DNA from 3 places in the Hoeflea sp. genome. Region 2 is predicted to be linked to each of the others. Evidence: riboswitches for the same ligand, from Rfam matches in the RefSeq annotation. Region 2 holds a riboswitch; each other region holds the start of a gene.

What was found. A riboswitch is a leader RNA that binds a small molecule or an ion and turns the genes downstream of it on or off. The one in region 2 is predicted to bind cobalamin.
Region 1: it holds a riboswitch for cobalamin, as region 2 does, so the genes downstream of both, AC5E6N_RS11035 (DUF1636 family protein) here and AC5E6N_RS07540 (aromatic ring-hydroxylating oxygenase subunit alpha) in region 2, are expected to answer to the same signal.
Region 3: it holds a riboswitch for cobalamin, as region 2 does, so the genes downstream of both, AC5E6N_RS00685 (hypothetical protein) here and AC5E6N_RS07540 (aromatic ring-hydroxylating oxygenase subunit alpha) in region 2, are expected to answer to the same signal.

The regions. Positions count from the first base shown of each region.
Region 1 covers NZ_CFHWAF010000047.1:5,168-12,890, forward strand. The annotation lists gene AC5E6N_RS11020 (ABC transporter permease) at 1-253, opposite strand, end outside; gene AC5E6N_RS11025 (ABC transporter permease) at 250-1,197, opposite strand; gene AC5E6N_RS11030 (ABC transporter substrate-binding protein) at 1,213-2,751, opposite strand; gene AC5E6N_RS11035 (DUF1636 family protein) at 2,751-3,203, opposite strand; cobalamin riboswitch at 3,332-3,559, opposite strand; gene AC5E6N_RS11040 (outer membrane protein) at 3,677-4,303, opposite strand; gene ilvC (ketol-acid reductoisomerase) at 4,553-5,572, opposite strand; gene AC5E6N_RS11050 (TetR/AcrR family transcriptional regulator) at 5,604-6,287, opposite strand; gene AC5E6N_RS11055 (glutathione S-transferase family protein) at 6,490-7,161, shown strand; gene AC5E6N_RS11060 (pyridoxine 5'-phosphate synthase) at 7,192-7,723, opposite strand, start outside.
Region 2 covers NZ_CFHWAF010000027.1:34,465-39,520, forward strand. The annotation lists gene AC5E6N_RS07535 (FAD-binding oxidoreductase) at 1-961, opposite strand, end outside; gene AC5E6N_RS07540 (aromatic ring-hydroxylating oxygenase subunit alpha) at 980-2,224, opposite strand; cobalamin riboswitch at 2,347-2,548, opposite strand; gene AC5E6N_RS07545 (hypothetical protein) at 2,807-3,001, shown strand; gene AC5E6N_RS07550 (hypothetical protein) at 2,982-3,443, opposite strand; gene AC5E6N_RS07555 (RidA family protein) at 3,710-4,114, shown strand; partial or broken gene AC5E6N_RS07560 (indolepyruvate oxidoreductase subunit beta family protein) at 4,122-5,056, opposite strand, start outside.
Region 3 covers NZ_CFHWAF010000002.1:13,453-21,175, forward strand. The annotation lists gene leuB (3-isopropylmalate dehydrogenase) at 1-715, opposite strand, end outside; gene AC5E6N_RS00660 (RidA family protein) at 757-1,140, opposite strand; gene leuD (3-isopropylmalate dehydratase small subunit) at 1,173-1,778, opposite strand; gene AC5E6N_RS00670 (hypothetical protein) at 1,916-2,140, opposite strand; gene AC5E6N_RS00675 (HpcH/HpaI aldolase/citrate lyase family protein) at 2,366-3,289, shown strand; gene AC5E6N_RS00680 (DUF1737 domain-containing protein) at 3,286-3,492, shown strand; gene AC5E6N_RS00685 (hypothetical protein) at 3,506-3,823, opposite strand; cobalamin riboswitch at 3,984-4,194, opposite strand; gene AC5E6N_RS00690 (GumC domain-containing protein) at 4,253-5,173, opposite strand; gene AC5E6N_RS00695 (hypothetical protein) at 5,184-5,321, opposite strand; gene AC5E6N_RS00700 (helix-turn-helix transcriptional regulator) at 5,424-6,134, opposite strand; gene AC5E6N_RS00705 (VOC family protein) at 6,246-6,620, opposite strand; gene AC5E6N_RS00710 (SDR family NAD(P)-dependent oxidoreductase) at 6,726-7,508, opposite strand; gene AC5E6N_RS00715 (propionyl-CoA synthetase) at 7,621-7,723, opposite strand, start outside.

The sequences.
Region 1 (7,723 bases), on a different contig from region 2:
GTCCGAGACCGATACTTGAGGCGATGACAATCGCGATGGCCGAAAGAGACGGCTGCGCCCCGGCAAGGATACGCGAGGCGACATCACGGCCCAGATGATCCGTTCCAAGCCAGTGTGTCAACGAGGGCGCGGAGAGGACATTGCTCAGATCCACGGCATGGGGATCATGCGGCTGCCAGGCCGCGCCCAGCAGCATCGCGCCGAGAAGCGACAGGGTAACCGGCAGGTAAATCTGGCGTCTTGCCTCCATCATTGCACCCTCAGCGGCAGGGCGCCATGCCGCGGGTCGAGCGTCCGCCGCAGCAGGGCGCAAAGATGCAGGCCAAGAATGATCCAAAGGGCGACAAGCGCGACATATGACTGCAAAACCGGATAGTCGCGCGATGACACGGCCTCCACAACCCGTTCGGACAATCCCGGAATCCCGAAAACGATCTCGGCAATGGCTGTTCCCCCCACGATCCACGCCAGATCGGGCGCAATGCCGGCCACGAGCACAATCGCGGCCTGGCGGCGGCCATGGCGCCACAGCGCGGTCTTGCGCGAAAGACCCTTTGCCAGGGCGGTCCGCATGAACGGCGCGGCGGCCGTTTCGGCAAACCCCGCACGCACCAGGCGCGACACGCTGCCGACGGAAAAAAACGCGACAAGCGCGATCGGCAGGATGAGCCGTTCAACGGCGCCGCCGGAGAAGGGAAGAAGCCATCGAAGCTCGGCGGCAAACAGCCAAAGGGCAACAAGCCCGACGGCAAAGGCCGGGAGCGCCTGACCGGCAACGGCCATGCTCCGGGAAAGCCCGTCGGCCAGACCTCCGGGGTGGAGCGCGGCACGAAAACCGAGCAGCGTGCCGCACAAAAGCGCGGCGATCATGCCACCGAAGCCGATCGCGGCCGACCATGCCAGGCGCGGGGCAAGTTCGTTCGAAACCTCACCGCCGGTCACAAAGGACACGCCCCAATTGAGGGTGATGAAACCCCGCAGCCAGATGAGAAACTGCTCGATCAGACTGTGTTCAAGCCCCCAGGCCCGGCGATAGGCAGCCAGCAACTCCTCACTGGCGTTGACGTTCATTCGATTGACGAAGATATCAACCGGATCGCCGGGAACGAGGCGGATCAGCATAAAGCTCACGGCAACCGCGGCCAGCCACGACACAAGGGCCATGACCACCATCCGCGCTGCCGCAAGCCAGGTCATCGGTAAGCTCCGCCCCTACTGATGCGACACCGAAAGATCCGGGCGTATCACATAGTAATCCGAACCCCAGGGCTGGTAGTCCGCCAGGCGCTCGGACAGGCCGACATGCCATTCGGGCGTGACGAGGAACGAAACGGGAGCACCGTCCGCAATCAGTTTCTGCGCCTGTCTCGCAAGATCGATCCGCTCGTCAGGGCTCGTGGCCGCGCGCAGCGCAGCGACGACATCGTCATAGGCCGCGTTGGACCAGCCTGTATAGTTGCGAGCGGCGCCGGTTTCGAAGAACAGGGAAAGAAACAGACCCGGATCGCCCGCCGGCGCGGTATGCTGCGCCCACAGGAACAGGTCGAACGCGCCGCTGGCAGCGACGTCACTCGGCGATTCTGTGACCTGTGTCGTCACAGCTATGCCCAACTCCGCCAAGGCTGCCCGGACAACGGGCTGGAAGGTGACAAGATCGGGACGCTGCGGATACGCCCACAAAACGAGCTCCAGCTTTTTTCCGTCCTTCGCGCGGACACCGTCATCGCCGACCATCCAGCCTGCTTCGTCAAGCAGACGGGCCGACGCCTCCGGGTCGTAGGCAAGCGATCCCTCGGCGGCGAAGGGGTAGGCGGCGGCGAAGGCGCCGGTCGCCGGCTTGCCCGCCCGCGCGGCGGCAACAAGATTGTCCCGGTTGACGGCAAGATCGATCGCCCGGCGGACCCGGACGTCGCTCAGTGCCGGCGTGCGCGTGTTCATCCACATCATGTACTGGTAGGCGACCGGGAAAGACGTCACGGACCGGTCTTCTCTGCCCTCGAACATCGAAACCGTTTCGACCGGCAGGTTGAAGGCAAGGTCCAGTTCGCCTGAGGCAAATGCAAGCGCCAGCGACTGGCCATCGGCGATCCGCCGGATTGTGACATCCGGCCGCTGCTCGTAACCTTCGTAGTGCGTATTCGGCACCATTTCGATGGCCGCGCCGGCCTCGAAGTTTTCCACGGCAAAGGGACCGGTGAAGATCGGCGCCCCGTCGGTCTCCAGATAGACCGGAAAGGCCCACTCGGCGAGAATGGACGGAAGGATTGCCGTCGGCTGCTCGGACGTCACCTTGAGCGTATCGGCATCCAGCGCCTCGAAGGTCAAGCGGCCCGCGGTCGCACGTGCCGATGCATTCGCCTCGCCGGTGCGGTTGAGCGCCTCCGCGACCAGCTTGGCGGTCACCGGCGTTCCATCGGAGAAAAACCGGCCGGGAGACAGTTCGACGGTCCATGAACCATCATCGTTCCTTGCCGCGGACGCGGCAAGGTTGGGGACGACCTCGCCATCGCGCGAAACGGTGAAAAGCTGTTCGGCAATGCCGTGGGTTACAAGCGCCCAGCCTGTCGACCCGTCCGCCGGATCCAGGCCCGTTGCGAGGAATGTCTGACCGACGGTCACGCTTTCAGCAGCCGCAGGAGCGATCGCCCCTGTCAGCGCGAGCGCAACCGCAAGGCCGGCAGCCGGCAAAGCACGGCGATCCGGATCGAGGGTTTTCAAAATCGGTTTCAACGGACCTGTCATAAGCGTCATCAATGTATTTCCTTGTTGCTGTCGGATGCTGGGAAAATGGTGAAATCGGGGTCGATCGGGTCGCCATCGAGATGCAGCGGCGGAACGCGGCCGAGAATGCCGGCGCGCAGGGCTTCAGGACGCTCGGCGCGTTCCACGAGCCCATCGGGCGCGGTGGCGTATTGTCCGGCAAGTTCGAGGATCGCCTCGGCATTGCCGTGCGGGTCGAGGTCGCCGAAAACGAGCGTGTATCTGGAAGGCCCGGACAGCGCGATCACACAGGCACGCTTGCACTGGCTCATGCAACGCACACCGCGAAGCGACATGCCGAGCCGCGCGGCGGCGCTGCCGGAAAATCGTGAATGGATTGCCTTGGCCAGGAGATAGCCGGGCCGCTGATTATCCGGGCCGGCGAACCCCGCTTGCCGGCAGCGGGTGCATACCGACAAAATCGCGCATTTCTTGTTTTGCAAAGACCATCATCCCCCGAGGACGCGGCGGGTGGCAACGGGAGAGATGAAGGCCGGCCCTGAAACGACCGGCAAATGTCAGCGAGATATTCGATGTCATCACTGCGACCTCCCCGGGGGCACCCCGCCCGAGTTTAAGTTGAGCGATGGCAGGTCTCCTGACTTACGGGTCTTTGCCAGTCAGCACCTTCCCGGGACGCAGGCCAAAGGCCATACCCAGTGGTTTTCGCTGACAAGCTCTCCGCTTACAGTTGCGGGGGCAGTCACGGATTTGGCACCTGATGGTTACACCGCACCGTGTTCCCTTTTCATCCGGCTAGCCGTAAGGCGTCGCCGGAACCATCTGGCCGGCAGTCTTATCGTGTTCAGGCTGGCTGTCAATATCGCTTGAGGCGCAGAATGAGGCTGATCCATCATTCACCCGGCCTTGCCGCTGCCGCAATGGCAGCGGCGGGTCCCCACCCGGGTATCGTCGATCAGAAATGATAGGCAATACCGGCACGGACATTGTGGATATCGGTCGTGATGCCGGCCGGCGCTCCCACATCCTGGAACGTGTCGTTGAAATTCATGTAGAGATATTCGGCGCGCGCGCTGATCTTTTCCGTCACCATATATTCAAGCCCGCCGCCGATCGTCCAACCGGTCTCAAGGCCCGGATTGCCGGGGCCCGCGAATGACGCCTCGAAATCCATCAGCGCCAGGCCGCCCGTGGCATAGACGTGGAAACGGTTCATGGCATAGCCGAGCCGACCGCGAATACTTCCGAAGCTCGACAATTCCCAGTTAAACCCGCTGAAACTGCCAAAGGCCGCATTGTAATCGCCCTCGACACCGACAACGATATTGTTGCTGAACAGGTGGTTGTAACCCGCATAGCCGCCGAGCGAGGCGCCCGAGCCATTGCCCCCGACGGTATCGACGGTCTCGTGGTGGTATCCCAGGAGAACACCCGCATAAAACCCGTCCCAATAGGTCGGAGCAGGCAAGGCCGCGGGCGCCGCCACCGGCGCCGGCTCCACCACGGCATCGGCCGCGCCGGCCATTCCGGCCGCCAGGGCCGCAGGCACTGCCATCGATAAAACACGCAAAATTCTGGTCATCGCAATGTATCCTCGTTGGTTGCGTTGACCCCATATGGATGTATTACCAGCCCGCCTTCAAATCACATTCAGAATAAAAGACCCAACACTTTGTGTTGATTACAATATTGCAACAGTTCTTTTCAAATAATAATGAACATGTTTATTTTATATAACTCAAGATATATTTCATTCATTAAAAAACAGGGCGCGAGGCGCCCTGCTCAACCTCGATTGCATCGTTTAACGGAACGATACCGGCGATCCGGATCAGTTGCGTTCCTTGTCGACAAGCGCGTTGGACTTGATCCATGGCATCATGCCGCGCAGCTTCTCGCCGACTTCCTCGATCTGGTGGGCATCGTTGTTGCGCCGAATACCCTTGAAGCGCGCCGCGCCGGCCCGGTATTCCTGCATCCACTCGGAGGTGAACTTGCCGGTCTGGATATCGTTCAGGACACGTTTCATTTCGGCCTTGGTTTCATCGGTAATGATGCGCGGGCCGGAGACATATTCGCCCCACTCCGCCGTGTTCGAGATCGAGTAGTTCATGTTGGCGATGCCGCCCTCATAGATCAGATCGACAATCAGCTTGACCTCGTGAAGGCACTCGAAATAGGCCATCTCCGGGGCGTATCCGGCCTCGACAAGCGTCTCGAAACCGGCACGGATCAGTTCGACCAGACCGCCGCACAACACCACCTGCTCGCCGAAAAGGTCGGTCTCGCATTCTTCCTTGAAGTTGGTCTCGATAATGCCGGAGCGTCCGCCACCGACGCCGCAGGCATAGGAAAGTCCGAGATCGTGGGCATTGCCCGACGCGTCCTGATGAACGGCGATGAGGCACGGCACGCCGCCGCCTTTCTGGTATTCGCCGCGCACCGTGTGACCCGGTCCCTTCGGGGCGACCATCAGCACGTCGACCGTGTCTTTCGGTTCGATCAGGCCGAAATGCACATTCAGCCCGTGAGCGAAGGCAATCGCGGCGCCATCGCGAATATTGCCGGCAATATGGTCGCGATAGATGTCGGCCTGCAATTCGTCGGGCGTGGCCATCATCATCAGGTCGGCCCAGGCGGCGGCATCCGCCACCGATTTGACCTCAAATCCGTCCGCCTCGGCCTTTTTTACCGTCGCCGATCCTTCACGCAGGGCGATAACGATGTTCGGAGCGCCTGAATCCTTCAGGTTCAGCGCATGCGCCCGCCCCTGGCTGCCGTAGCCGATAATGGCGACTTTCTTCGATTTGATCAGATTGAGATCGGCATCGCGATCATAATAAACACGCATGGGTCTTCCTTTCCTTCATGTCTTGAATTGGTCATGTGTCTGTCCGGACCGTCCCGGGCTTCGATCCGGTCGCTTCGGCGGTTCCGTAAAGTGAGAAAAACTGCTCGACGGCCTTTTTCGCCTGTCCCTCCAGCATCCCGTTCCCGGAAGCAGGCGGATCGCCCAGCAGGCGGCGGACATGCAAATCGCGGATAATAAGACCATACAATGTGCCGAATGCCTCCTCGCCGTCGTCATAGGCGATCAGGCCCTGGGTCCGCCCGGCTTCGAGCAAAGCCCCGGCACGCAGCCCGATCATCCGGCGCCCGCGCTCCAGCACCAGCCGACCCAGATGCGCATCCTCGCGGCTGGCCTGGCCGATCGCCAACCGGTTGAGCGCCAGGGACACGTCTCCCGAAAGCACGTTCAGCAAATCCAGAGCGAAACGCTCGAGCGACCCGCGAAAGGCCTCGACATTTTCCGGCAAGGTCGCCGCCTCGGGCAGCCGCACCTTGCCGGCCTGATATTCGATGATGGCGGCAAGCAGACCGTCCCGGTCGCCGAACCATTTGTAAAGGCTTTCCTTGGAACAGTTCGCGGCCCGGGCGATGCGCGCCGTCGTCAGTGCCCCGCCCCCGCCCTCGACAAGCAGATTGAGGGCCGCGTCCAGCACGGCGTTCTGGCGCGGCGTAAACGCGTCCATCCGTTGCGGTACGGGACTGATCTGCACTGCCATTTCCAATGATCCAATGCGTACCGTACGGTACGGTTCGATCTTTCTAGGCCAAGTCATGTCAGCGGTCAAGCCGCTTTTGTGTGCGTTGTTATGAAAGTCGGCTATTGACCATTGCCCAACCTCTCCCTTCACGGCAGGATGTTGCGCTGACGCAAATCGGAACGCGCCGCATCCGGGCTGAATGTCTTATCGGGAGGAGAATGTGACGAAATCCTACACCCTTTACAACCGGCTGGGTTCCGGCGGCTTTGCCATTGAAGCGGTCCTGGCCCTCGCCGATGTGCCCCACCAACTGGCTTTGCTCGATTCCGAGCCGTCCTCGGACCTTTCGGATGACTTTCGTCAAACAAATCCGTGGCGGCAGGTCCCGGTTCTCGTAACACCCGACGGCCGCACCATCACCGAAACGGCGGCCATCCTGTTTTTCCTTGCCGAAGAGCACGAAACCCTGCGGGCCGGACCGGACCTCTTTATCGACGACAACGCCGCCTTCTACCGGTGGACCGTCTTCATGGTCGTCAACGTTTACGAGGGCCTGTTGCGTGTGGTTTATCCGGACCGTTTCGCAGTGAGCAAAACCGAACCTGCGGATGAAGTGAGGAAAGCGGTTCGAAGGGCCGCTTTGGCCAGGGTTCACGAGGCCTTCGGGCTGATAGAAAACCTCCTGGAAAACCAGCAGGGCCTCTGCGGCGATCGGCTGTCCCCGGCGGATATCGTCTGCGCCATGCTCTATGCCTGGTACGGCCCAAATCCGCAGATGCCGAACTGCGACGCCCTGACGAAATCCGTCGCGCAACACCCGGTGATCGCGCCCATCTGGCGCAACAATTTCGGCCATCGCCTGAAATATGACTGGGTCGCCGCAGATGAGTAATAATGTGACGCAGGCCTGTCGATCCGGGTTTTAAACGTCGTGACCGCAGGCCCGCAAAAAACGCCGCACCGTCTCGCTCATGCCGTATTGCAGCGCGTCAGCGGTCAGGCCGTGGCCGATCGACACCTCAAGGAGCATCGGAATGTTCTTCTTCAATGCGGGCAGATTGGCCACCGTCAGATCGTGGCCGGCATTGATGCCGAGCCCGAGATCACCCGCAATCGCTGCACTTTGTGCAAGCTGTTCCAGCGCCAGCCTTTCCCCCTTGGGGTCATCAAAACTCGCGCCGTAAGGTCCGGTAAAGAACTCCACCCGGTCGGCTCCGGTTTCGGCAGCCGCGGCAAGCGACTCCGGATCCGCATCGCCGTCGGCGAACAGGGAAACCCGGATGCCCTGTTTCTTCAACCGCAGCACGACCGGCTTCAGAAGATCGAGATCGCGTCGGAAATCCCAACCGTGATCGGATGTCGCCTGTGAGGGATCGTCAGGCACAAGTGTCGCCTGATCGGGCTGATTGACTTCCACAAGCTGGAGGAAATCCTCGCTCGGATATCCCTCAATG
Region 2 (5,056 bases):
TGCAGGTTCCGCAAAGGCCGGATTCGCAGGCGGCGGGAATGCGCAGCCCGTGCGCGCGTGCGGCCTGCAGGACCGTTTGATCGGGGGCGCAGACGCCATCGACCGCCGACAGCGCGAACCGGATCGCCCGATGATCGCCAAGGTCATCGCCATCCTGCTGGTCGCCGATGGCCGGGTTCGCCTCGGGCGGCGCGGTTGCAAAACTCTCCTGGTGATAGTGCGCCATGTCGAAGGCGCTGTTTTCCAGCATGTCGCGGACGACGGCCATGAAGGGTTCCGGACCGCAGCAGAACACCTCACGATCGAGGAAGTCCGGGGCGAGCAGCGGCAGACGGACCGCGTCGATGCGGCCGACATGGCCGGCCCAGCCCTCGTTGGCAGAACGTTCCTCGACGACGAAGCCAAGCGACAGGCGCGGCATGCGGCTGCCGAGGAGTTCGAGTTCCCTGCGGAAGATGATCTCCTCCGGCCGCCGCGCGCAATTGATGAACACGACATCGGTCCATGGCGCGCAGTCGTTGAACCAACGCAGCATCGACATCATGGGTGTAACGCCCGATCCGGCCGACAGAAACAGATAGCTGGCCGCCGGATGGTTGTGATGGGAGAAGTCGCCGACAGGGCCATAGGCGCGGACATAGTCGCCCGGCCTGAGCTTGTCGAACATCCATCGTGTGCCGATGCTGTCCGGCTGTGCCTTGACGGTTACCGCGATCGACAACGGCCGTGACGGGCTGGACGATAGCGTATAGGTGCGGAAAACCGGCTCATTGCCAACGAGAAGCTCCAACGTGATGAACTGCCCGGGGCGATAGCGAAACCAGGTCTGATTGTCCGAGCGGAAAGTGAAGGTCTTGACACTAGGCACCTCATCGCTGACCGCTATGACTTCCAGCACCTGCAACCGATCGTCCCAGGGTGCCATTTCATCAAGGTGGCGATAAAGCGGCGCCTCGCTCATATCGTTCATGGTTTTGCCCTATGCCACGCTGCTGAGAACGGAATCGTCGCTGTTGAGAGCGCGATCCATGAAAGACGCATACCAGTCGACGAACTGGATCACGCCGCCTTCGTGAACGGGGCTGTAGGGTCCGGGCTCATAGGCGGGCGACGCGATGCCCTGTGCATTGTCCTCGACCACGCGGCGGTCCTGATCGTTGGTCTCGGTCCAGACATGGATGAGGTTATCGAGACGGTAATCGACGCCCTCGACCGCATCCTTGTGCACCAGCCATTTTGTCGTCACCTCGGTTTCCGTCACCGATAAGGGCATGACACGAAAGCTGATTGCGTGATCGCCGAGCCCGTGGTTCCACGTGGTCGGGTAGTGGTAGAGCAGGAGCGCACCGAAATGCCCGTCCGGCGCCTTGTCCGAAAGCCCGCGGCGCACGGCCGGTTTGCCGCTCATCGTGTAGCTGACCGCATCGCCGACCAGCGGCACGCGCATGAGGCGGAACTGACCGTCGGCGTCAGCCCGGTAGCGCGCCGGCAGGCCCGCCGCTTCGCTGCGCGCCCACAATTCGCCCAGTTCGGGATCGTTTTCGACGGCCTGCAGATCTGTGAACGCCGGCGTTTCGGGAAAAGTCTTGCACAGTTCTGGATGATTGCCGGAGCAGTGATAGCACTCGCGGTTGTTCTCCCAGACAAGCTTCCAGTTGCCCTTTTCGACGATCGTGCTTTCATGGGCGACCCTGGCATCGGTCAGGCCGAGCGGTGCGAAGTAAGGCTCCATCACTGCGCGAAAAGCAGCGAAGTCCGGCGGCTCCTTTGCAAGGCAGATGAAGATGTAACCGCCGACGCTCTCGCAAGCCACCGGCTTGAGCCCGAACTGCGAAGCATCGAAATCTTCCCCCATCTGGCGGGCAAACACAAGCGTACCGTCGAGGTCATAGGTCCATTGGTGATAGGGGCAGACAAGGCGTGCCGACATGCCTTTTTTGGCGGTGCAGACCAGACTGCCCCGGTGACGGCAGCTGTTGTGAAAGGCGCGGATTGTGCCCTGCCGGTCGCGCAGGACGATGACCGGATGATCGCCGATCTTTATCGTGAAGAAACTGCCGGGCCGTGTCAGTTCGCAATCGTGGCCGGCAAACAGCCACTGGCGATACCAGATGAGCTCCATATCGAGTTGGAAGACATCGGGATCGGTGTAAAAGCTCCGGTCCAGGGAGAAGCCCTGCCTGCGGCTGTCGATCCGTTGCCGCATTTGTTCCCACGCACTCATGTTCAATCCTCCCGCTTGGTAGGCAAGGATCGGCCGTGGTGGTTTTGAGGAATAGCGCACATGCCGGGCGACACGCCAGAAGCCATGCGGCCTTGCCTCTTGATCGCCCACCGCGATCGATCGGGTTCCAACGAATCAAGGCTGGTTTCCGGGCTCCGGAGCCGTCCTTCAGGACCGTCCCGACACCTTCCCGGGCAAAATGCCCAGTGGCTGTCGTCGGGACTTTCGCTCCGCTACCGTTGCGGGGGCAGCGCCGGCATTCGACCGGCTTCCCAATTCTCCGCCATGCGCATGCAAGGCGACACCTCGAACACATCCAATCCAACACAGGTTGCGGAATTTCGCGGCAACGAAAGCGACATGATATCTCCGGAGGGCGACAACGTAACCTGACCATCCGTCACCGTTTGAGTAGGACGCGGCAACCGATCAGAGTTATCCCATGCTACCATGGTCATGGCATCCTTCTGGCTGCGCCGCCTCAGCATGCGTCGCCACAGGATCATGACATGGTATCGAAACGCGGCCAGGGCCGCATAGTTGCCCGGCACGGCCTGCAATGAACATTGGCGGATATGCCAAATGCGGGCGCAAGACGGGCAGATGTGCCCCGGAGACCCGTTCGCCGCAGCCGGACCGCCGCAACGAAACAGCATCACGATCCGCCTGAAGACCGGGCGGTGGATCATGGGCGGTGCGAACGGGAACGGCATCGATATCAGGCAAGGCGCCGGCAACGCCGCTGTCCGCGCCGGCATCACCCCGGCAGCGGATTGAGGGCAGGCTTTGCGACCAGCCGGGAAACCGCAGCCAGAAACCGGTCCGTATCGTGTCCCTCACACAGAATGAGTGCATCCATACGGGCTCTTGCATGATCGCCCCGGCGCATTGAAGAAATCGTCTGCAACAAAAGGCGCTCGCAGTCGGTCGTCTTCGCGGCGCAGGACGCGCAGCAAGGGCTCATGAACGCGAATACCGTCCTGCGCGCCTGGCGCATCTTGCGCAGCACATCCATGATCGAATAGGCCATACCCGGCCCCCAGGCATGACCGAAAGAGGCCACGGAAAAATCCATGGCTGTTTCCCAATACGGTTTGGACGGGTCCGCATAGGCCAACAGAAACCGGCGCATGACTGTCAGGAGGACTAGGTCCCGGCCATCGAAGCCGGCATTCGACGCCGGCGCCGTTTTCTTTTCCGTCGCTTGTCTTTCTGTCATCGTTTATCGGCTTTCAATCATGCGACCGCCGAGCGCGTCCGTCCCGTGGTCCCCTTTGTTTGGCAGCACGCTATTTTTTCTTGAATACTAATGTCAAGTTATAATTTGGCCGTGTTGCGACGAAAGCCGCCGGTATCGCTGATCGACGCATGCCATGATTTCAAATCCGGGACCGTTGTCCGGTGCGACCGGCATGATATCGTGCGCCTTCCGTAATCAGCCAGTTTTCCGTTTGCCCTTTGCATCCGGAAAAGTCAGGAGCAGTCATGAAACGCAGCGCGATCAATCCGACCTCGATGTACAACGCCGTTCAATTCGGCTTTTCCCACGCCGTCGAGAGCGAAGGCGGCCGTCTCCTGCATCTTGCCGGTCAGGTGGCCTGGGACGCCAATGGCGAACTGGTCGGCCCGGGCGATCTGGCGGCCCAGGCGGCGCAATGTTTCGCCAATCTCAGCGAGGTCCTGGCGGCATGTGGTGCGAGCGCACAGAACGTCGTGCGCCTGCGCACCTATGTTGTGGACTATTCGCCGGACAAGCTGGAGATCATCGGTCCGGCCATCGGCGGCTTCTATGGAGATGTCACACCGGCGGCGAACACGCTCATCGGCGTGCAGGCACTCGCAATGCCCGATTTCCTGATCGAAGTCGAGGCAACGGCCGTGCTGGACTGATCGGCATTCAGGTAAAGCTGCGGACGGTCTCGATGGCGCCGTCCAGCGCTTCACCCTTTTCATCCTTCAGCGCGGCTTCCCGCAGGCGCTCGATCCACTGCGCGGCATCGTCCCGTCCGGCAACCAGCTTTGCCGCATCCAGCACGCGGTCGAATTTGGACAGGCCCCTTGCGTGCGTATCCGAATAGCCCTTGATCAGCCGACGGCACCGGATGATCTCAACGGCGAGATCGTAATCGTCAGCGAGATAATCGAATGCCGTACCGAGCCAGCGGTCGAGATGCTCCGTCTCGATCGCATGGCGCAGCGTGCGCCGGCGATAGCCGCGCAGACCGCCCAGCACATAAAGCATGGCAAATGGCCTCAGCCGATCCGTGCGCAATCGCCGCCCCTTGTTGAACCAGCGGTCAAGCCGGGCCATCCAGAGCTTGCTGGCTTCAACACGCCGTCCGAGACCGGCCGGCAGCATTCCGGCAATTTCCTCGGCGCGGGGGTGCATGAATTCGGTCAGGTGCACCAGCGAATCGTCAGGCGCGGCCATCTCCGAGCGGATCCGTGCAAATCGCTGCGCCCGTGTCTTCAGATCGGCAACGCGGATGACATCGTCATAGGCCATGGCATTGGCGATGTATTTTGCCGCCTCGCGCGTCAGCCGATATCCCTTGTCGTCTCTATCACGCGACAGGACGTCGCCGACCCGGTCGAGATACTCCTTCCCATAGGCGGCATCCTGGAAGTCGACGACCTTCTGCAGGCCCGGCCGCGCCATTTCACCGACCGTTTCCGGCCAGTCTGCGATACGGGCCATAAGCGCCTGCCATTTCGACATCAGGGGACCGGACCCCGTCGGCGCCGCCATGGATATGCCAGCCCCGTTCTGGCTTTCATCCGGATCAACGGGCTGCACGCCATCCGCCGTTCTCTCGAATGCGGCTCCAAAGG
Region 3 (7,723 bases), on a different contig from region 2:
ACTGCTTCGGCCAGCGCACGAGTTGCATGCCGCCGGCATCGGCCAGCATGTGATCGAGCTCCACGTCGCTGTATTTGTCGGCATGCACGTCCGTGACGATCTCGTTCCACAGGACACCCGATTTCATCACGTTGCGCTTTTCCATCGACGTGACTTTGTTCCTGCGCGTCCGGGCGAGTTCAAACGCCACCCCGGCGATGCGCTCGATCTCGTAAGTGTCGTAAATCTGCGTGTCGATCCCGCGTTTCTGGCCGTTGCCGAGATCGATGATCTCCTTCGGTTCGCCGAAATAGACGCCGCCGGTCAATTCGCGCACGATCAGGATATCGAGACCCTCGATGACGTCCTTCTTCAGCGACGAGGCATCCGAAAGCGCCGGATAGCAGATCGCCGGGCGCAGATTGGCAAAGAGCTCCATATCCTTCCTGAGGCGCAACAGGCCGGCCTCCGGGCGCACATCATAGGCAACGCTGTCCCATTTGGGACCGCCCACGGCGCCGAACAGCACCGCGTCGGCGGCGTCGGCCCTGGCCATGTCCTCTTCGGAGATCGACTTGCCATGCGCGTCATAGGCCGATCCGCCGACCAGCCCCTCCTCGGTTTCAAAACCCGCGCCGTGGCTGTCATTCATGAAGCCGATCAGCTTGCGGACCTCGGCCATGGTTTCCGGGCCAATCCCGTCGCCGGGCAGAAGAAGGAGTTTACGCCTTGCCATGGAACATTTTCCTGTTTGCTTGCACCGGACGACAGAGCCGGTCATTTTTGCGGTTTGTAAGCGGTTGCCTCGATCTCGATGCGCATTTCGGGCCGGATCAGCCCGGTGACGATCATCGTCGCCGCAGGCCTGATATCGGCGAAGAACTCGCCGACGACGGGAAACACCCGGCCCGCGTCAGCGGCATCGGTGATGTAGTATTGAACCCGCACGATATCGGTAAGGCCGAAACCCGCCTCGGTCAGTGCGCGCCCGATCGTCGCCAGGGCGTTCTTCGTCTGGTCCTCGATGCGGTCGGGCATCTCCATGGTTTCGTAGTCGTAGCCGGTGGTGCCCGCCACGAAGCAGAAATCGCCCTGCACGACCGCCCGGGAGTACCCGGCCGCCTCTTCCATGGGCGAACCGGAGGAGATGAGTTTGCGCATGCCGTACTCCGATGTGCGAGCCGCCGTTCCGCTCAGTGCCACGGACGGTGGTTGGAGATATGCTCCTCATGGCTGTCGATATGGTGGTCCTTTTCCATGGTCAGGCCAATATCGTCGAGCCCGTTGAGAAGGCAGTGTTTCCTGAACGGATCGATATCGAACTTGATGACACCGCCGTCCGGGCCGTGGATTTCCTGGGTCACGAGATCGACGGTCAGCGTCGCATTGGCGCCTCTCGAGGCATCGTCGAGGAGCAGCTCGAGCTCCTCCGGCGTCACGATGATGGGCAGCAGCCCGTTCTTGAAGGAATTGTTGTAGAAAATGTCGGCGAAGCTCGTCGATATGACACAGCGTATGCCGAAATCCATCAGCGCCCAGGGCGCATGTTCGCGCGAGGAACCGCAGCCGAAATTGTCTCCGGCGACGAGGATCGTCGCATTCTGGTAGGCCGGCTTGTTGAGCACGAATTCCTCGTTCTCCGATCCGTCCTCATTGAATCGCATCTCGGCAAAAAGACCCTTGCCGAGGCCGGTGCGCTTGATCGTCTTGAGGTAGTCCTTCGGGATGATCATGTCGGTGTCGACATTGACGATGGGCAGGGGCGCCGCGACGCCGCTGTGTCTTGAAAATTTCTTCATCGCGAGACCCTCTGAATACGTTGCGGCCATGGCCGCCCTGCACCGATGGACCGTCATACGGCCCAACGGTCGGACTTTGCCAAGCGTTTACCAAAGCTGAAGCGGAAAAAGAAGGCCCCGGCGAAGAGAATCGCCGATCACATATCGATAATCTTGCCGTTCCCGTCGTCCCACACGCGCGGGCCGTTCTGGCGTTTGCGGACCCGGCCGCGGCGATTGAACCTGGCAACGATCAGGCCGACAACGACCGCGACGGCGGCAAAACCGACAATGGCCAGTCCAACGGTGGCCATGACAACGATCATCAGCGCGGCGACGCACAGGCCGACGATCCCGACAATGATTGCGCGAAGATTTTCCATCGTGTAACCCTCCGCTTTGCGATAATCCGGCGCACCGGATGACAGCCGCCGGCCACACGCGCCCGGTGGGGATCGGGGCGTTTCTATTCAGTTGGTCATTAACAGCTGCAATTTCAACCGCATTTCCCTTACAAATCCTTACAAAACGGGCGTGGATCCGCCCGGCCCACGCGAAGCCGCGGCCGCAACCTTGCGATGCGGCCTTGCGGCAGGCATTAAGGTTGCATGGAACAACAGTCCGCGAATCATCGCCCGGCCCGCTTTCGCCGCTCGGTCCTTTACGTTCCCGCCAACAGGGCGCGGGCGGCGCAAAAAGCGGCCGGGCTCGACTGCGACGCGATCATCCACGATCTTGAGGACTCCGTCGGGCCTGACGAAAAGGACCGCGCCCGCGCCGCACTCGAAGAGCGGCTGACAGGGGACAGTCCGCCGAACAAGGAGCGGATCGTCCGCATCAATCCGCTGACCAGCGAATGGGGCCGAAACGACCTTGCGACAGCCGTGCGCCTTCAACCGGACGTTATCCTGCTGCCGAAAGTGAATGGGCCGGCCGACATCGACGAGGCGGAGGCCGCGCTGCGCAAGACCGGGGCAAAACCCGACATCAGGCTTTGGGCGATGGTCGAGACGCCGCGCGGCATCGCCAACGCCCTTGCCATCGCCGATACGGCATCGCGTCCCGACGCCAGGCTCGACTGTCTCGTCATCGGAACCAATGATCTGGCCAAGGAAACCGGCCTCGTCCTTCCCGAGGGCAGGCGGTTCATGACGGCCTGGCTCATGCAGGCGGTTCTCGCCGCCCGGGCGGCAGGTATCGACATCCTTGACGGCGTCTATAACGATTTCCGCGACAAAGACGGTTTTCTCGCCGAATGCGCCGAAGGGCGGCTGATGGGCTTTGACGGCAAAACCCTGATCCACCCGGCGCAGATCGACGCTGCGAACGAAGCCTACGGCGCGGGCGAAAAGGCGGTCGCGGAGGCGAGGGCAATCGTGGAGGCGTTCTCCAGGCCTGAAAATGCCGGCAAGGGCGTCATACAGATCGGCGGAAGAATGATCGAGCGCCTGCATCTGGAGCAGGCTCGAACGCTCCTCGCCAAAGCCGGGATGCAGCAACCGAAAACCATATCCAAAGGAGGCGCGCGATGAAACTCTACAGGCTTCTCACCGGGCCGGACGACGCAAGCTTCTGCCACAAGGTGAGCGAGGCGCTGTCAAAGGGCTGGGAACTCCACGGCGATCCCGCCTACGGCTACAACAACGAGACCGGGCACATGCAGTGCGCCCAGGCCGTCATCAAGCACGTATCCGGCAAAACCTACAGCGCCGATATGAAACTGTCCGAACAGTAACGCCTCGCGCGCGTCAGTTCCGGCGCTTGCGTCCGCTGCGGCCGGGCGCGAGCGGCATTTCGGACGCGACGATCGCCTGCCTCAGATAATCGCAAAACCGCCTGATATCGGGAGAGGTCTGGTGGTCCGCGTGAACCACACGCAGAACGTAGCGCGCCGCCTTGTCGATGGCAGCGCCCTGCGGAAGATCGAGCATCCACTGGATAAGGGCCTCTTCCGGGGAAAGCGGCCGGCACTCCGGATCCGTGCGCAGCGCGACGATATTCGTTCCCTCCGGCCTGCCCATTCTGCGCAGGATGCGGCCGATGTCACTGTCCTGAATCGGAACCATGGCTCACCCTCCCGTTCGGCACGACAAAAGTGAACCGGAAAGATGGTCGGCGTGTTCGATGTTGTTCATGTGTCTCTCCATTGAAGGCAGAGACGGGGCAAATGAAAGCGCAGGTACCGGCGGGGCCGGGATCGCCGCTCTTCCGGGACACCCCGCCCGGCTTGCAGTCCATGTGAAGGCAGGTCTCCTGGCTCGCGGATCATTGCCGTCTCCCGCCTTCCCGGCCTCAAGGACCAGTGGCTTTCGGGAGGGGCTCGCCGCTTACAGTTGCGGGGGCAGCGCCGGAGTTGCACCGGCTTCCCTCTTGGCTTTGCCGCGACCGTGCCGAGCGGCGCGAATCGCGGCAAAGAACCCTCACGGGAGCTACCTTACCGCAAAACAGCAAAGGCCATAGACGCGGTAGCGACGCTTTTCGTCGCACGCGGCGTTTCAGCGGTAGAAGCGCCGCAGCAGGATGGGCGTCAGATACATCGGCACCTGATAGCAGCCGATGAACAGCAAAAGCGGCTCCATGACACCGGCCGGCAGCGCGGCAAGGAACAGCGCGATATTGCGGTTGCCCGCGCACACCGCAATCCCGGCGCTCTGGTCCGGCAGGGGCCGCTTCAACAAGAGATAAACACCCACCTGCAGGCCGAAATTGGCAAGGAAGGCGACGGCCAGATTAAACGCCAGCCCGCCCGGATCATGCTCGAGAGCCGGGCGCACGGCGGCCATGAGTCCGACGACCATGATGGCCATGGTGAGGGCCGCGAGGCCGTCGATGGCGCCAAGGCCCGCCGGTCCGGGGTTCTTCAACACGGTCCCGCGGATAGCAAAGGCCACGGCGGTTGCAAGGCCGATGATCAGGAGCAGTCGCAACGCAGCGCCGATAACGCTGTTCCCGCCAACCAGATCCGGCATCATCCAGAACACCGGGATCGTCGTCAGCGGCAGCAGGGCCGTTCCGGCTATCAGCAGCCGAAGCGACGGTGCGCCGTCCTTGCCGAGCAGGATGGTAAGGCTCGGGCTCCCGGAAATCGGCGAGGCGGCAAGCATCAGAGCCAAACCGAACGCCAGGGGGCTTCGCCAGCCCGTCGCAATCAGCAGCAACACAAAGAGTATCGGCAATGCCAGTTGCAGCGCCAGGACGAAATAGAGGGACTGGCCGATGTCCCGGGTCGCACCAATCGCCTGCCGGGGACCGACACGAAGGGCCGAAAAAAACAAGAGCAGCGCCACCGCGATCGGAAGCTGCCTTTCCATGAACGCGGCAAGGCCGGGCAGGGCGACGCCCGCGATCAGCCCGAGAACAAGAAGCCAGCGCCCCTGCCGGGCGGCAAGCTGGAGACCTGTCAACAGCGGTGTCACATCAGCCCCCTTAAAACCAGCAGGAGACCGGCAAGTCCGGCGGCACCGTGGCAAGCGGCGGTGCGCCCACCGATCCCATCATGACGATCACATCAACCGCGGCAAGTGTGGTGGGCGGCAGGTTCAGCGCGAAGAAATCAGGCCCCAAAACATCCGCCTTCCGCAATTCGGGTCAATCAGGTCCGACCGGCAATACGCCCTCGCCCGGCCCGATGCAAGCGTTTGCCGTCAATGATGATCGGCGCGGCCGCTACAGGGTGCGCTGCGAGCCTTCCGGCTCCTGATCGCGCTCCATTCTGCGGTAATAATCGGTAAGTGTCCGGCCCCGTTCCGGGCGGAATGCTTCTCCGGTCTCGCGGATCTGATCCATGCGGTCGAGCCGGAATGTCCTGAAATCCGATCTCAGTTCGCACCAGGCGGCAAGTGTCCAGACCTTGCCCCAGAACCAGAGGCCCAGCGGGCGGATGCGCCGCGCCGTTGCCGCCCCTTCCGCATCCCGGTAGGCGACCTCGAGCACCTGCCGGCGGTCGGCGGCCCTTTCCAGCAGATCGAACCGAAGACGGTCCTCGTCGGGCATCATGAAATCGGGGGCGTGGATTTCCGTCTGTTGGATGCGGCTGCGCTCGCCGTCGGGCAGCACCGCTTCGATCTTGATCAGCGCCTCTTCAGCGGCCCGCGCAACGGCCGCTCCGCCCCAGGCCCGCGCCATGCGCGCACCGGTGACAAGGGCGACGATTTCATCGCGTGAAAACATCAGCGGCGGCAGATCGAAGCCTTCGCGCATGATATAGCCGACGCCCGCTTCCCCGTCGATCGGGACTCCGGTGGACTGCAGATCGGCGATATCGCGGTAGATGGTGCGTTCGGAAACCTCCAGCCGCTCGGCAAGCGAAGCGGCGGTGACCAGCCGGCCACCCCGCAAATACTGCACGATCTGAAACAACCGGTCCGCGCGACGCATGTCATGGTCCCTGCATATGGGTCCCGGCAGGTCCGGCTCGCCGGTCTGTCAGGAGGGCATCCGGGCCGGATATGGCCCAGACACGTCGTTCAAGCTTATCGTCAAGCCCGGTCAGTTGAACAGCCCGATGCTGTTTCCGTCGGGATCCAGACAGTAGACGAAGCGGCCGGCATCGATGGTCACGATATCCGAAACCACCTTTCCGCCATTCTCGACAACCCGGTCCATGGCCGATTCCAGTTTCTCCGGCACCGCCAGGTGAACCGTGCTTCCCTTGCCCGCGTCACCGGGGTTTCCGGCGTAGATATGGCCTGCCACGCCGGTTGCCGGTTCCTTGTTGGGAAAGATGCCGACGGTTTGCGGGCCCATATCGGTCTCCACCAGTTCGGTCTGAAGAACCGCGTTGTAAAAGGCCATGCCGGCCTTGAGGTCGCTGACCGGGATTTCGAACCAGACAGCGGCATGTTCAGGTGTGAAAGAGGACATTGTCATCTCCGTAATCATGTCTACGAAGGTCTTATGGCACAGGCCTCCTGACAACATTCTGTCAGGATGGTGCCAGGATGGTGTCAGGGGGGGCGGCGGATTCCGTCAGCCGTCTTTCGGCGCGACGGTATAATTGAGCGGCAGGCGTCCGCCGTCGGCATAAATGGTCTGCCCGGTGATATATCCGGCATCGTTCGATGCGAGGAACGCCGCCACGCCGGCAATCTCTTCCGGTTCGCCGACGCGGCCCAAAGGCGTTCGCGACAGGATCCGTTCGCGCGCTTCGCGATCGGTGGCGACGGCCTTGAGCATGTCGGTCATGATCGATCCGGGACCGACCGCGTTGACGCGGATGCCGTGCGGGGCAAGAGACAGCGCCATCACGCGCGTCAGCTGGGCAACGCCGCCCTTCGAGGCGGTGTAGGGAACCTGATCCGCAATGCCGACCACGGCATTGATCGAGGAGATATTGATAATGCAGCCGGGATCGCCGCCCTGCCCGATCCTGTCGACCATATGCCGCGCAACGGCCTGACTGCACAGGAACACACCCTTCAGATTGACGCCCATGACCCGGTCGAAATCGGCTTCCTTCAGCTCAAGGAAATCCGCCTTGTGGGACATGCCGGCATTGTTGACGAGAATATCGACATCTCCAAACGCATCGAGCGCATTGGCAACGAGATTGCGCACATCAAGCCGCTCGGCAACGTCCGCTGCCACGAAGCGAATATCGCCTAATTTGGAAAGCTCGTCACACGCGGCCTCACCGGCCTTTTCATCCACATCGGCCATGACCACCCGGGCGCCGTCGCTCAGGAACCGTTTTGCGATGGCATAGCCGATGCCCCGCGCACCGCCCGTTACAATAGCGTTCTTGCCGTCCATGCGATTTGCCCCCAACCCGTGCGCAACGTACGTTCCGGCGGCAAACAGTGAACGCGATGGCAGCGCCGGTCAATGGCAAATAATCATAGGGCCGCGGCGGCTCCGGGCAAGGTCAGGCGCGGCCGATCCCACGCGTTTGCAACGCATCGCCGATCTCGTCCAGAATGGCCGGATCGTCGATTGTCGCGGGCATTTTCCAGTCCTCGCCATCCGCG